One region of the Faecalibacterium taiwanense genome, then DNA from elsewhere that is predicted to be linked to it. Evidence: predicted binding sites of a transcription regulator. Region 1 holds the regulator's gene; each other region holds the start of a gene.

Region 1 (4,474 bases):
ATCGACGAGCTGGGCCGGGTGGTGATCCCCAAGGAGATCCGCCGCACCCAGCGCATCCGCCGCGGCGACCCGCTGGAGATCTTCACCACAGGCGACGGCGAGGTGATCTTTAAAAAGTATTCGCCCATTGGCGAGATGAACGCAGTGGCGGCCCAGTATACCGAGGTGCTCAGCAAAAGCTTTGCGCTGACCGCACTGGTGGCCGACCGTGACCGCATCCTTACGGTGAGCGGCTCCGGCCGGCGGGAGCTGGCCGACCGCAGCATCAGCCAGCCGCTGGAAAAGCTGATGGATGGCCGCAGGTTGTACCAGAGCGAGGGCATTGCCGAAAAGTGCATCCTGCCCTGCGAAGGCTCGCCCCGAGCAGTGCTGTGTGCCGCACCCATCATTGCGGCAGGCGATGTGACCGGCGTGGTGGCCCTGCTGACCGAAGACCGCACGGCCACGCCGGATGCCGCCCAGCTCAAGGCCGTGAATGTGGCAGCGGCATTTCTGGCAAGGCAGATGGAAGAGTAAAGAACATGCCGGAGCGCTTTCCTTATAATAAGGAGGGCGCTTTCTTCGTTTATGACAGAATTATGAATCTTTTAAAACATTTTTCCAAGGGGCTTGACAGCACCGGAAAATTGGCTATAATGGTCTTAGCACTCAGGAACAAGGAGTGCTAAACAAACAAAGCGAACGCAAAAAGGAGGCAGGCGCTATGACGATGGATGCACGCAAGCAGCGAGTCTTGCAGGCGATCGTGGCGCTGTATGGTCTCGAAGGCGAGCCCGTTGGCAGCAGCGTGCTGGCAAACTACTTTGACATGGCAGTTTCCAGCGCAACGCTTCGCAATGAGATGGCGGCGCTGACAAAGCTGGGTCTGCTGGAGCAGCCCCACACCAGCGCGGGCCGTGTGCCCAGTGCCAAGGGCTACCGTTACTACCTTGATAATCTGCTGACCGACGATCAGCCGCTGGATCGTGTGAGCCGCGCCCGTGTGGATGCGGTGTTCGCAAGCCTTGACCACGAGCCGGAAAAGCTGGCCGCAGGTGCCGCCAAGGCGCTGGCCGCCATCAGCGGCTGCACCGCCGCCATCAGCACCCCGTGTGCCGAGGATCTGTGCATCGCCCACTATGAAGTGGTTCAGGTGGGCCGCAGCGCAGCGGCTGTGCTGGCCGTTACCACGGCCGGTTACGTTCGTACCCGTGTGGCACGGGTGCGCACCGGTCTTTCCCGCGAGAATGCGGCAGCACTTGCCGCACTGCTCAACCGCAACCTTACCTTTGTAGCGCCGGTGGATCTTTCCACCCGGCTGCTGGCAGAGCTGTGCAGCCAGATCGACCCGGAGCTGGTGCCTGTCATCAGCGCGGCGGCTGCCATCCTGCAGGATTCCGTCAAGCCCCACGTATTTCTGGGCGGCGAGCAGTACCTGCTGGACTGGCCCCAGCTGGACGGCAAGGTGGGCGACATCCTCACACTGCTGAACGACGAGGAGCAGGCCGCTGGCCTGATCGCACCTCCGGCAGAACGCAGTGAGAGCGTGCTGCTGGGCGAGGATCTGGAACCGCAGATCCCGGGCCTGTGCATCGTGAGCGACCGGTATCTGGTGGGCGGAGGCCTGTGGGGCTCCATTGCATTGATCGGCCCCACCCGGATGCCCTTCCAGAAGCTGATGCCGCTGCTGCATTACTTTGCAGACCAGCTGGGCGAGGGCATGAGCGGCAAACGAAAAGACACCCCACAGGCTGCCGTACCCCGGCGGACTGTGATCTATAAGGAGGATCTGGAATGAGCGAAGAAGCAAAAAAGACGGCTCCGGCTCAAGAAGCGGAGCAGCCCGAAACGGCTCCCGAGGAAAAGGCCCAGCAGGCAGCACCCGAACAGGAACCTGCTGCTGAAGCTGCCGACCCGAAGGATGACAAGAAGAAGGATGGCGGCTGGTTCAACAAGAAGGCCCGTGAGCTGGAAGCCGTAAAGGCAAAGCTGGACGCGGCCGAAGCCAACGCTGCACAGGCCAAAGACCAGCTGCTGCGCATGGCAGCGGAGTACGAGAACTACCGCAAGCGCTCCACTCGCGAAGCCGACCAGAAGTTCAACGATGGCATTTCCTTTGCGGTGAACCAGATCATTCCCATTCTGGATACGCTGGAGATGGCAGCAAATGCCCCCACCACCGACGAGAACTACAAAAAGGGCGTGACCATGACGCTGGACAAGGCCGCCAAGGCGCTGGATGCCCTCCATGTGGAGGAGATCGAGGCGCTGGGCAAGCCCTTTGACCCCAACTTCATGAACGCAGTGCAGCAGATCCCCGCCCCGGACGGACAGGAGAGCGGCACCGTCATCACGGTCTACCAGAAGGGCTACAAGCTGGGCGATAAGATCGTCCGCCATGCGACCGTTGTAGTGGCCGAATAACAAAGCAGAAACCCGAAAGGGTTTTGAATATAACATCCGCTTAGCAACATTTGAGCATCACATAAACAATAAGAGTTGTTCTTTCGAGAGGAGTTTTCATTATGAGTAAGATCATTGGTATCGATCTTGGTACTACCAACAGCTGCGTGGCTGTCATGGAGGGCGGCGAGCCCGTTGTTATCGCAAACTCTGAGGGTGCACGCACCACCCCGTCTGTGGTCGGCTTTACCAAGACCGGCGATCGTCTGGTGGGTCAGGTCGCAAAGCGTCAGGCCATCACCAACCCCGAGAACACCGTCGCTTCCATCAAGCGCTTCATGGGCACCGACCACAAGGTGACCCTGAATGGCAAGGAGTACACTCCCCAGCAGGTCAGCGCTATGATCCTGCAGAAGCTGAAGGCTGATGCCGAGGCTTATCTGGGCGAGCCTGTTACCGAGGCTGTCATTACCGTTCCTGCATACTTCAACGACAGCCAGCGTCAGGCTACCAAGGACGCAGGCACCATTGCAGGCCTGAACGTCAAGCGTATCATCAACGAGCCTACTGCCGCTTCTCTGGCATATGGCATCGATAAGGAAGAAGACCAGAAGATCATGGTCTACGATCTGGGCGGCGGCACCTTCGATGTGTCCATCATCGAGATGGGCGACGGCGTTACCGAAGTTCTGGCCACCAACGGTGATACCCATCTGGGCGGCGATGACTTCGATGAGCGCATCATCAACTGGATGGCAGATGCCTTCCAGACCGAGAACGGCATCGACCTGCGTAAGGACAAGATGGCCGCGCAGCGTTTGAAGGAAGCTGCTGAGAAGGCAAAGATCGAGCTGTCCAGCGCAATGAGCAGCCAGATCAACCTGCCCTTCATCACTGCCGATGCTACCGGCCCCAAGCACTTGGATATGACCCTGACCCGCGCAAAGTTCAACGAGCTGACCGCGGATCTGGTCGATCGCACCATGGGCCCCGTCCGCAAGGCTCTGCAGGATGCAGGCCTGCGTCCCTCTGACCTGAAGAAGGTCCTGATGGTCGGTGGTTCCACCCGTATCCCCGCTGTCTACGATGCAGTCAAGAAGGAACTGAACTGCGAGCCCTTCAAGGGCATCAATCCCGATGAGTGCGTGGCTGTGGGCGCTGCTATTCAGGGCGGCGTGCTGCAGGGCGATGTCAAGGGTCTGCTGCTGCTGGATGTCACCCCGCTGAGCTTGGGCATTGAAACTCTGGGCGGCGTGTGCACCAAGATCATCGACCGCAATACCACCATCCCCACCCACAAGAGTCAGGTGTTCTCCACCGCTGCAGACAACCAGCCCTCTGTTGAGGTCAACGTTCTGCAGGGCGAGCGTGAGTTCGCACGCGACAACAAGAGCCTGGGTGTCTTCCATCTGGACGGCATCGCTCCGGCTCCCCGTGGTGTGCCTCAGATCGAAGTTACCTTCGATATCGATGCAAACGGCATCGTGAAGGTCAGCGCAAAAGATCTGGGTACCGGCAAGGAGCAGAACATCACCATTACCGCTTCCACCAACATGTCCAAGGAGGACATCGACAAGGCTGTGAAGGAAGCTGAGCAGTTTGCTGCCGACGATAAGAAGAAGCGTGAAGAGGTCGATATCCGCAACGGTGCCGACCAGATGGTGTTCCAGACCGAGAAGATGCTGAAGGAAAACGGCGACAAGCTGCCCGCCGACGTGAAGAGCGAGGCCGAGAGCAAGCTGGCCGATCTGAAGACCGCTGTTCAGTCCGGCAACGTGGACGACATCAAGGCAAAGCAGGAAGCCCTGAGCCAGGTGTTCGAGAAGATGTATCAGGCAGCCGCTGCCGCACAGCAGGCCGCCGGTGCACAGCCCGGCCCCGACGCAGGTGCAAACAACCAGCAGAAGCCGGGTGATGACGGCGTTGTGGATGCCGACTTCAAGGAAGTCTGATAAAAAACACAGCAGTGTGTGCCCGGCCAAACCGGCGGACGCACGCGTGGAATAGCAAAAGCCGCTCCGGTTTTGCCGGAGCGGCTCTTGCTGGTTATAGAGCGAGGAACCAACCGGGGCGTTTCCCGGATCAAACGTTC
Region 2 (4,474 bases), 850 kb from region 1:
TGGTGGCAGCGTACAGTTACATGGCTCTGGTGCCCATCGTGCAGCCGCCGGTCATTAAACTGCTGACCACCCAGAAGGACCGCCGCATCCGGATGCCCTATGAAAAGGGCAATGTCAGCCAGCTGACGAAGATTCTGTTCCCCATTGTGGTAACCATCATTGCCGGTATGGTAGCTCCTGCCAGTGTAGCTCTAGTTGGTTTTCTGATGTTCGGCAACCTGCTGCGGGAGTGCGGCGTACTGAACGCCCTCAGCGAAACCGCGCAGAATGTGCTGGCAAACCTCATCACCATCGTGCTGGGCCTGACCGTGGCCGGACAGATGACCGCTGACAAGTTTGTCCGGCCCGATACCCTGCTCATCCTTGCACTGGGTCTGGTAGCCTTCGTTTTTGATACCGCAGGCGGCGTGCTGTTTGCAAAGCTGCTGAACCTGTTCCTGCCCGAAGGCAAAAAACTGAACCCGATGATCGGTGCAGCCGGCATCTCCGCCTTCCCCATGAGCGGCCGTGTGGTCAACAAGATGGGATTGGAAGAAGATAACCAGAATTTCCTGCTGATGTACTCCATCAGCGTCAACGTTTCGGGGCAGATCGCATCCGTCATTGCAGGCGGCCTGATTCTGACCCTGATGGCTTAACGGAGGTACACTTATGCTTCATCTTTCTTCGTGGATGACCACCCTGCCCATGATGCTCATCGGCATGGTCGGCATTCTTCTCGTCATTGGTGTTATTGTCCTGGCTGTGATGCTGCTCAACCGGCTGACAAGTCGGAAATAATTCACCCCATCAAGTAGAAACGAATTTACGGCGAAATATCGCTATAAATATGATGCACAGGCCTTCTAAAACTGTGATTTTGTGACAACTTGGTGTCACTTCAATAAAGAACCCGCTTTCACTTCAATTTGATGTTGAAAGCGGGTTCTTTTCGCTTTTATGCGTGTTTGACGGCGGTTTCAAAAAGATTGACTGCTGCGTCCTCTTGCGTGTCGGTGTTGTGGGTACCACGCTTTTTCACTTCCGAAAAGATGTCAGAATACAAAAACCCCCGAAGAGCTTTTTACGGTTCTCCGAGGGTTGGTTCTATGCGCCGGTGTTCCTCACACCGATGCACAAACGTTATTCGATTTCAATGAGATTGGGATTCGCAGGCAGAGCCTTCTGCTGCTGCGGTGCGGGCAGTACGATGTGCAGGATGCCATCCTCGAACTTTGCGTGGATGTCCTCCTTCTTCACGGCATCACCCACATAGAAGCTGCGGGCACAGGTACCGGAGAAGGTCTCACGGCGCAGATAACGGCCATTGTTGTCCTTCTCGTCATTGGAGTGGTTGCGGACGGCCTGAATGGTCAGGTAGCCGTCACTCAGCTCCATCTGAACGTCTTCCTTCTTGCAGCCGGGCAGGTCAACAGCCACATCATAGTTGCCATCGGCGGTCTGCTTCACATCGGTTTTCATCATGTTTGCGCCGCGCTTGCCGAAGGTCTCACGCTCTTCACGATTCATTGCACGCTCCAGCGCACCGTCGTTCCAGAACGGATCAAAGAAATCATCGAACAGATTTTCATGGAAAACAGCAGGCATAAACATAAAACAACCCTCCAATCCCGGCGTTCGGGTCGGGCATAAAATCAAGATCGTGCATCAGAAGCGGAGTCTTCCCGGGAGCCTTGCGGTTCCCTCATGCCCCTTTCTCCTGAGCACGCCACTGTTATAACACTGTTTATTAGCAGTGTCAATAGTAGAGTGCTAAAATTCACAAAAGAATAATACTTTTATAATATTTCATGCAATTCTCGGCAAAATCGTTTGCACTGGATTCAATTTTTTCTTCTCCAATCGTAGTCTTTCGCTGTGACAGAACGGATGCAAGCCGTTTTTTCAGAACCAGGCGATCCATTGCCCGCGTAAACAATGCAGTTATCAAAAAGTCTCTCTGTCCTTGCAGCGTCTTGCGTTCTGCCGGTCCACCCGCTATAATAATGTAGAAACCGAGATGAAAAGAGCGTGATATTGTGGAAGAGACCGAGATCAGTCATTTTCTCCACATTCTGGTCCGAATGGGCGAAGCTTTACAAAACAGCGGCGCAGAAGTATTCCGCGTTGAGGACACTTTGAACCGGATCGCAATCGCCTATGGGGCAGAAGATGTGAATGTATTCGTGATCACATCCAGCATCGTGGTCACGCTTACCATGCCCTCGCTGCCGCCGCAGACCGAGACCCGCCGCCTGCGTCACGCTGCCAGCAATGACCTGCTGACATTGGAAAAGCTCAATGCGCTCAGCCGCCGTATCTGCACAGCGCCTCCTTCCATAGAAGAGTTTCAGCGCCAGCTGAATGCCATTCTGGCACAGCATCCGGACCCAAGACTGCATCTTGCCGGCAGTGTGTTGGCTGCTTCCAGTTTTGCCATCTTCTTTGGTGGAAATCTCTGGGACGGCCTGCTGGCCGGCGGCATTGCCGTTCTGATTTGCTGGATGGAGCGCTATCTCTCGCCTTTTTGTATGAATGGCGTAGAATTTCAGTTTATAGCATCATTTCTCAGCGGTGTCTCCACTCTGCTGCTCTGCCGCTTTGGGATGCAGTTTCATGCCGATAAAGTTCTGATTGGTATCATCATGCTGCTGATTCCCGGCATCATGCTGACAAATTCCATCCGGGACATCTTACTTGGGGACATTATTTCCGGCTCTCTTCGACTGGTGGAAGCCATTCTGATGGCCGCCACCCTTGCACTCGGCATGATGGCCGCCATCTGGTTGATGGGAGGAATTTCCGCATGATACAGGTTTTTTCGCAGTTGCTCAGTGCTGCCCTTGGTTCGGTCGGTTTCGGACTGATCTTCAATCTGAACCGGCGCTACTTACTCGCCGCCGGTGTAGGCGGACTTCTGGCATGGCTGGCTTATCTTCTTGCCGCCAACACCCTGCACAGCGTCTTTCTTGCCAATCTGTTGGCCGGTTTCTGTGCCGCTCTGTATGCCGAAATTCTTGCCCGATGCTGCAATGCACCCTCTACGCCTTTCTTCATCACTGCTGCCATTCCCCTCATTCCCGGAAGCACCCTCTACTACTGCATGAACGCAGTCGTCTCCAATGATTTGTCTGCTGCAGAGCATTTCGGAGAGCAGACCTTTCTGGCCGCTCTTGGAATTGCCGGCGGTATGGCAATCGCATGGTGCCTGGCCGATTTGAGCCGGAAGCTGCACGCACTTGCAATCCGTTCTTCGGGAAAGTAGCGATCTTCCACATTGAAGAATGCCCCTGATGATCGGGTCGTTTGAGCTGCTGCTCTGAAATACGGAAAAAGGCCGTCCGGCACCGCAGCAGGGCTGCCTTTACAATTACAAGGATGTGTCTCTATGAAACTCAAACAATTCATTCAGCAGGAAACGGTCCTCACCGCAGCCGCTGTGCTGGCCGTTGTCTCCGCCTTCTTTGTTCTGCCGGATGCGCAGTATCTCGGCTACATCAACCTGCGCACGCTGGCGATTTTGTTTTCCCTGATGACGGTCATGGCCGGGCTGCGGCGGCAGGGCTTTTTTGATGGACTGGGCCGGGCATTGCTGTCCCGTACCCACAGCACCTTTCAGCTGACGCTGGTACTGGTCGGGCTGTGCTTTTTCGGAAGCATGTTCATCACCAACGATGTTTCCCTGCTGACCTTCGTTCCCTTTACGTTCGTGGTCCTGAGCCGTCTGGGAGCGGATGTCCGCCGCTCCCTTCTGATCCCGGTGGTCTGTATGCAGACCATTGCGGCAAACCTTGGCAGTATGCTGACCCCCATCGGCAACCCGCAGAACCTCTATCTTTACGGAAAAAGCGGCATGAGCACCGGGGAATTTGTTCTTCTTATGCTGCCCTACACCCTGGTCTCTCTGCTCCTGCTGCTGGCTTGGGCAGCGCTGGTCTGCCGGAAAGCCTCTGCCGCCCTCTCCGTGGACGAGCTTGTTTCTTCTTCTGCATCTCAGGGAGATCAGAAGATCATCCTGCTGTATCTGGTTCTGTTTGCCGTTTGCCTGCTGTCCGTGATCCGGGTGTTGCCTTATGGCATTGCCTTTGTCGCTGTACTCGTCTGCGCCCTTTTTGCAGACCCGCACACCTTACGGGCAGTGGACTATTCCCTGCTTTTGACCTTTGTGGCTTTTTTCATCTTCATTGGCAATCTGGGGCGCATTCCGGCCTTTTCCGGCTGGCTGCAGGAGTTTCTGACCGGCCGGGAAGTTCTTGTGGCGGTTCTTGCTTCGCAGGTCACCAGTAATGTTCCCGCCGCCCTGCTGCTGTCCGGGTTCACGGCAGAGACACAAGCCCTCATCATCGGCACCAATCTGGGAGGTCTTGGCACTTTGATCGCATCCATGGCCAGTCTTATTTCCTACCGACAGATCGCACGGGAGCTGCCACAGGGGAAGAAGCAGTATTTTGGGCTGTTCACCCTGTCCAACCTGATCTTCCTTGCGATCCTGCTG
Region 3 (4,474 bases), 160 kb from region 1:
GAGCCTTTTCAATGTCGGCATTGGTCTGCTCGATCTGCTCACGCAGGGATTGCACCTTGCCGATGGCGTTCTTCTCGTTCTCCCACTTTGCCTTCATGCTGCGGAACTTGTCCTGCAGCTCGGCCAGCTCCTTTTCCAGATCCTTCAGGCGGCTCTGGCTCAGGGCATCGGTCTCCTTTTTCAGGCTCACCTGCTCGATCTGCAGCTGGGTGATGCGGTGGGCCAGATCGTCCATCTCGCTGGGCATGCTGTCCATCTCGGTCTTGATCATGGCGCAGGCTTCATCCACAAGGTCGATGGCCTTATCCGGCAGGAAACGATCCGTGATATAGCGGTCGGAAAGGGTGGCAGCGGCGATCAGGGCGCTGTCGTTGATCTTCACGCCGTGGAACACCTCGTAGCGTTCCTTCAGGCCGCGCAGGATGGAGATGGTGTCCTCCACGGTGGGCTCATCCACCTGTACCGGCTGGAAGCGGCGCTCCAGAGCGGGGTCTTTCTCGATATACTGGCGGTACTCGTCCAGCGTGGTGGCACCGATGCAGTGCAGCTCGCCCCGGGCCAGCATGGGCTTGAGCAGGTTGCCTGCGTCCATGGCGCCATCGGTCTTGCCGGCACCCACGATGGTGTGCAGCTCATCGATGAAGAGGATGATCTTGCCCTCGCTCTTCTTCACCTCGTTCAGCACGCTCTTCAAGCGCTCCTCGAACTCGCCGCGGTACTTTGCACCGGCCACCAGAGCGCCCATGTCCAGACTGAACACGATGCGGTCCTTCAGGTTTTCGGGCACATCGCCGCGCACGATCCGCTGTGCAAGGCCCTCTGCAATGGCGGTTTTGCCAACGCCGGGCTCACCGATCAGGCAGGGGTTGTTCTTGGTCTTACGGGACAGGATGCGGATCACGTTGCGGATCTCCTGATCACGGCCGATGACGGGGTCCAGTTTCTGCTTGCGGGCAAGGTCTACCAGATCCTGACCATACTTCTGCAGGGCGTTGTAGGTCTCCTCGGGATTGTCGTTGGTGACGCGCTGGTTGCCGCGCACTGCTGTGAGCTGCTGCAGGAACTTATCTTTCGTGATGCTGAACGCACGGAACAACTCGGTGGTGTTCTGGGTCTGCTCGTCCAGCAGACCCAGGAACACATGCTCCACGCTGATATAGTCGTCCTTCATGGCCTTGGCTTCTCGGGCGGCGGCGCTGAGCACCTTATCGGCAGCCTGCGAGATATAGACCTTGTCGGGGTCACGGCCGGAGCCGGAGACCCGGGGCAAAGCCGAAAGCTTTTCAGCCACGGCGGCAGAAAAGCTGCCGGGATCAACATTCAGCTTCTGCAGCAGCTGCGGGATCAGGCCCTGCTCCTGCGAAGCGAGGGCGTGCAGCAGATGTTCAGGTTCCAATTGATTGTGCTGGTACTCCACAGCCAGCTGTTGCGCAGCCTGCAGAGCCTCCAGCGTTTTCTGTGTATATTGATTGGTATTCATAAAGTCAAGCCTCCATTCATACCGGAAGGTTTATTTTAGCGGACACGATAGTCATCTGCTAAAAGCCCGGTGCAGAGATGCTGCCGAACGGGAAGCAGCGGCTATTCTTCAGTTGTTTCACGGTTTCAAGCACCTCCTGCCGAACTGGTTTTACTCGTTTTAGCACTCTATCTGTTCGACTGCTAAAACTATACTCCTGTTTTCCCACTTTGTCAATAGGGTTCATAAAAAGTTTGCAAATCATAATTTTTGCTAGAAAAAACACGCAGCCTTGCCATACCGTTCGTCGCGTAAGCGACTTAAAATCGGCGCAACACAAAAAATCCTCTAGCGCAGCGACTTGGATTTTTTGTATGGAGCCCATCCGCTTTGGGATTATTAAGGGCGAGCAGCCCTTAGTTTGCAACGGCGACGACCGCGGCCAGCGGCCGAAACAGGGAGGAGCTGTTGGGGCAGCGGCCTGCAGGATGCGAGTGCCACGCAAGGCACGAAGCAGACGCAGGGAGCCGCAACCCGCCGCCTCCCGCGCCTCGAAAGTAGCGGAGACCTTGCCGCGCTGAACACGCGGCATTTGCTGCGCAAACCGGTCTGCGGCTTAAAAGCCCCACTGGGGCTTTCATGCCCTGCGGGCACCGCCGTCCTTTCTGGTTCTCTTTTGGCACGCAAAAGAGAACTTATCCGGTGGAGAAGAATTGCATAAAAGTCAAGAAATCTGTTCCACTCGAATACGCTCTGTATGGGAAGCATTGCTCTAAAAAAAGAACCCCAAAAAATCCATAGATTTTCTGGAGTTCAAAAATTCATATAATGTGATCTCAGCCCTGCTTTTTCCAGCGGCGCATCACGCCCATGCCCAGCGCATAGGGGCCGGTGTGCACGGCAATGGTGCAGCCGATCTGCAACAGGCCCACTTCGCACTGTGCGCCGGGGTACTTTGCACGCAGGGCCGCGCGGGTCTGCATCCACAGGCGCTTGCCTTCCTCTTCGTCGTAGCCGTAGCCTACGGTGATGCGGTAGTCGTCCGGGGTGCCGCCGTGGGCATCCAGATAGTTCATCAGCTGTTCCAGCGCTTTTTCAAAGCTCTTCTGTCGGCCGCGTGCCACGCCGCCGGAGAAGATCTCGCCATCCTTGAACAGGATCATCGGCTTGATGCCCAGCATGTTGGCTGCACGGCCCGTCACCTTGCCAATGCGGCCGCCCTTAATGAGATAGTCCAGATTGCCTACCGTGAAGAAGATCTGGTTGGTAGCTTTCTCTGCTTCCAGCCATGTCACGGTCTCGTCCAGCGTGCAGCCTGCGTCCCGCATGGCCACGGCGTTTTCCACCATGGTGGACTCGGTAACGGTAGCCGCCGCGCTGTCAATGACCTCAATGCGTGCATCGGGGAAATCTTCCAGCACCAGATCCCGGGCATTGCGGGCGCTGCCCACACAGCCGCTCATCTTGCTGGTGAACACCAGACACAGCACATCCCGGCCAGCAGCAGCATGGGCACGGAATGCCTGCTCAAAGTCCTCAATGGAAGCAAGGCTGGTTTTGGGGTAGGCCGAAGGGTTGTCCACCATGAACTGGTAGAAGTCCCGCACGGCGATCTCCTTGCCTTCTTTGCGGTAGTGCTCGCCGTCCAGCGAGACATAGAAGGGCACGACCTCGATTTGGAGCTGTTTGGCAGTGTCCAGCGTCAGGTCGCATGCGCTGTCGGTAATGATATCAAACATCTGTGACGCTTCCTTTTCTGAATCATTCAGGAGCTTTGCAGGGGATCATACGTGGTGGATATAAGCCTCACGCTCGGCACCCACAGAGATGTAGGTGATCTTGCAGCCGACAGCCTTTTCCAGATATTCCACGTAATCGCGTGCTTCCTTGGGCAGGTCTTCCCACTTGCGGGCTGCGGTGATATCACAGTGCCAGCCGGGCAGGTACTCCACCACGGGCTGTGCGGTGTCCAGAGCTTCGCCCATGGGGAAGCGGGTGGTGGTGCTGCCATCGGTCAGCTTGTAGGCAGTGACCATGGGGATCTTTTCCATGTAGTCCAGCACGTCCAGCAGGGTCAGAGCAACTTCATCGCAGCCCTGGCAGAACACGCCGTAGCGGCTTGCCACCAGATCGATGGGGCCAACGCGGCGGGGACGGCCGGTGGCTGCACCGTACTCGTGGCCAGCCTCACGCAGGTCGTGCTTTTCCTCTTCGGTCATAGCCAGCTCGGCAGCGAAGGGGCCGTCACCCACGCAGGAGGAGTAAGCCTTCATCACGCCGATGGAGTTGTGCAGCTTGTGGCCCGGGATACCTGCGCCGATGGGAGCGTAAGCACCGATGACGTTGGAAGAGGTGGTATAGGGGTAAATGCCGAAATCGATGTCGCGCAGAGCGCCCAGCTGAGCCTCGAACAGGACCTTCTTGCCTGCAGCGTCTGCATCGGCCAGATACTGGCCCACATCGCAGATGTAATCCTTGAAGATGGCGGCATACTTTTCGAGCCATGCCCACATCTCATCCACGCTGATGGGAGCTGCGTTGTAGCTGCCCTCCATGACCAGATTCTTGGAATCCACCATGGTGACCAGGCGCTTCTTCACAGCGTCGTCCAGATGCAGCAGGTCGCCCATGCGCAGGGTCTTCTTCATGTACTTGTCGCCGTAAGCGTAGGCAATGCCGCGCTTGGTGGAGCCGAACTGTGCGCCGGTCTTGGACAGACGTGCTTCTTCCAGACCGTCCTGCTCCACATGGTAGGGCATGGTGATGGTTGCACGGTCGGAGATCTTCAGGTTTGCCGGGCTGATCTCAACGCCCTGCTCCCGCAGCTTGTTGATCTCGCCGTCCAGATGATGCGGGTCGATGACCATGCCGTTGCCCATAACGCAGACCACGTTCGGACGCAGGATGCCGGAGGGCAGCAGATTCAGCACGAACTTGCCGCGCTCGTTCTTGACCGTGTGACCGGCGTTGTTGCCGCCCTGATAACGTGCAACGATGTCATACTCCTGGCTGATG

The links. Region 1 encodes HrcA, which represses chaperone genes, less so after heat shock. Its sites were predicted from a motif close to TGTTAGCACTCNNNNNNNNNGAGTGCTAACA; they were not measured.
Region 2: PXT33_RS06190 (Hsp20/alpha crystallin family protein) is a predicted target of HrcA. The motif match lies at 1,728-1,758, and genes of this name have one in related genera.
Region 3: clpB (ATP-dependent chaperone ClpB) is a predicted target of HrcA. The motif match lies at 1,638-1,668, and genes of this name have one in related genera.

What each region holds. Positions count from the first base shown of each region.
Region 1 is NZ_CP155552.1:354,301-358,774, forward strand. Features, by position in the region: gene PXT33_RS01620 (stage V sporulation T C-terminal domain-containing protein) at 1-516, shown strand, start outside; gene hrcA (heat-inducible transcriptional repressor HrcA) at 704-1,777, shown strand; gene PXT33_RS01630 (nucleotide exchange factor GrpE) at 1,774-2,403, shown strand; gene dnaK (molecular chaperone DnaK) at 2,505-4,334, shown strand.
Region 2 is NZ_CP155552.1:1,208,590-1,213,063, reverse strand. Features, by position in the region: gene PXT33_RS06200 (sodium ion-translocating decarboxylase subunit beta) at 1-638, shown strand, start outside; gene PXT33_RS06195 (oxaloacetate decarboxylase) at 652-780, shown strand; gene PXT33_RS06190 (Hsp20/alpha crystallin family protein) at 1,123-1,593, opposite strand; gene PXT33_RS06185 (threonine/serine exporter family protein) at 2,019-2,789, shown strand; gene PXT33_RS06180 (threonine/serine exporter family protein) at 2,786-3,244, shown strand; gene PXT33_RS06175 (SLC13 family permease) at 3,368-4,474, shown strand, end outside.
Region 3 is NZ_CP155552.1:513,293-517,766, reverse strand. Features, by position in the region: gene clpB (ATP-dependent chaperone ClpB) at 1-1,480, opposite strand, end outside; gene PXT33_RS02435 (DegV family protein) at 2,296-3,198, opposite strand; gene PXT33_RS02430 (adenylosuccinate synthase) at 3,244-4,474, opposite strand, start outside.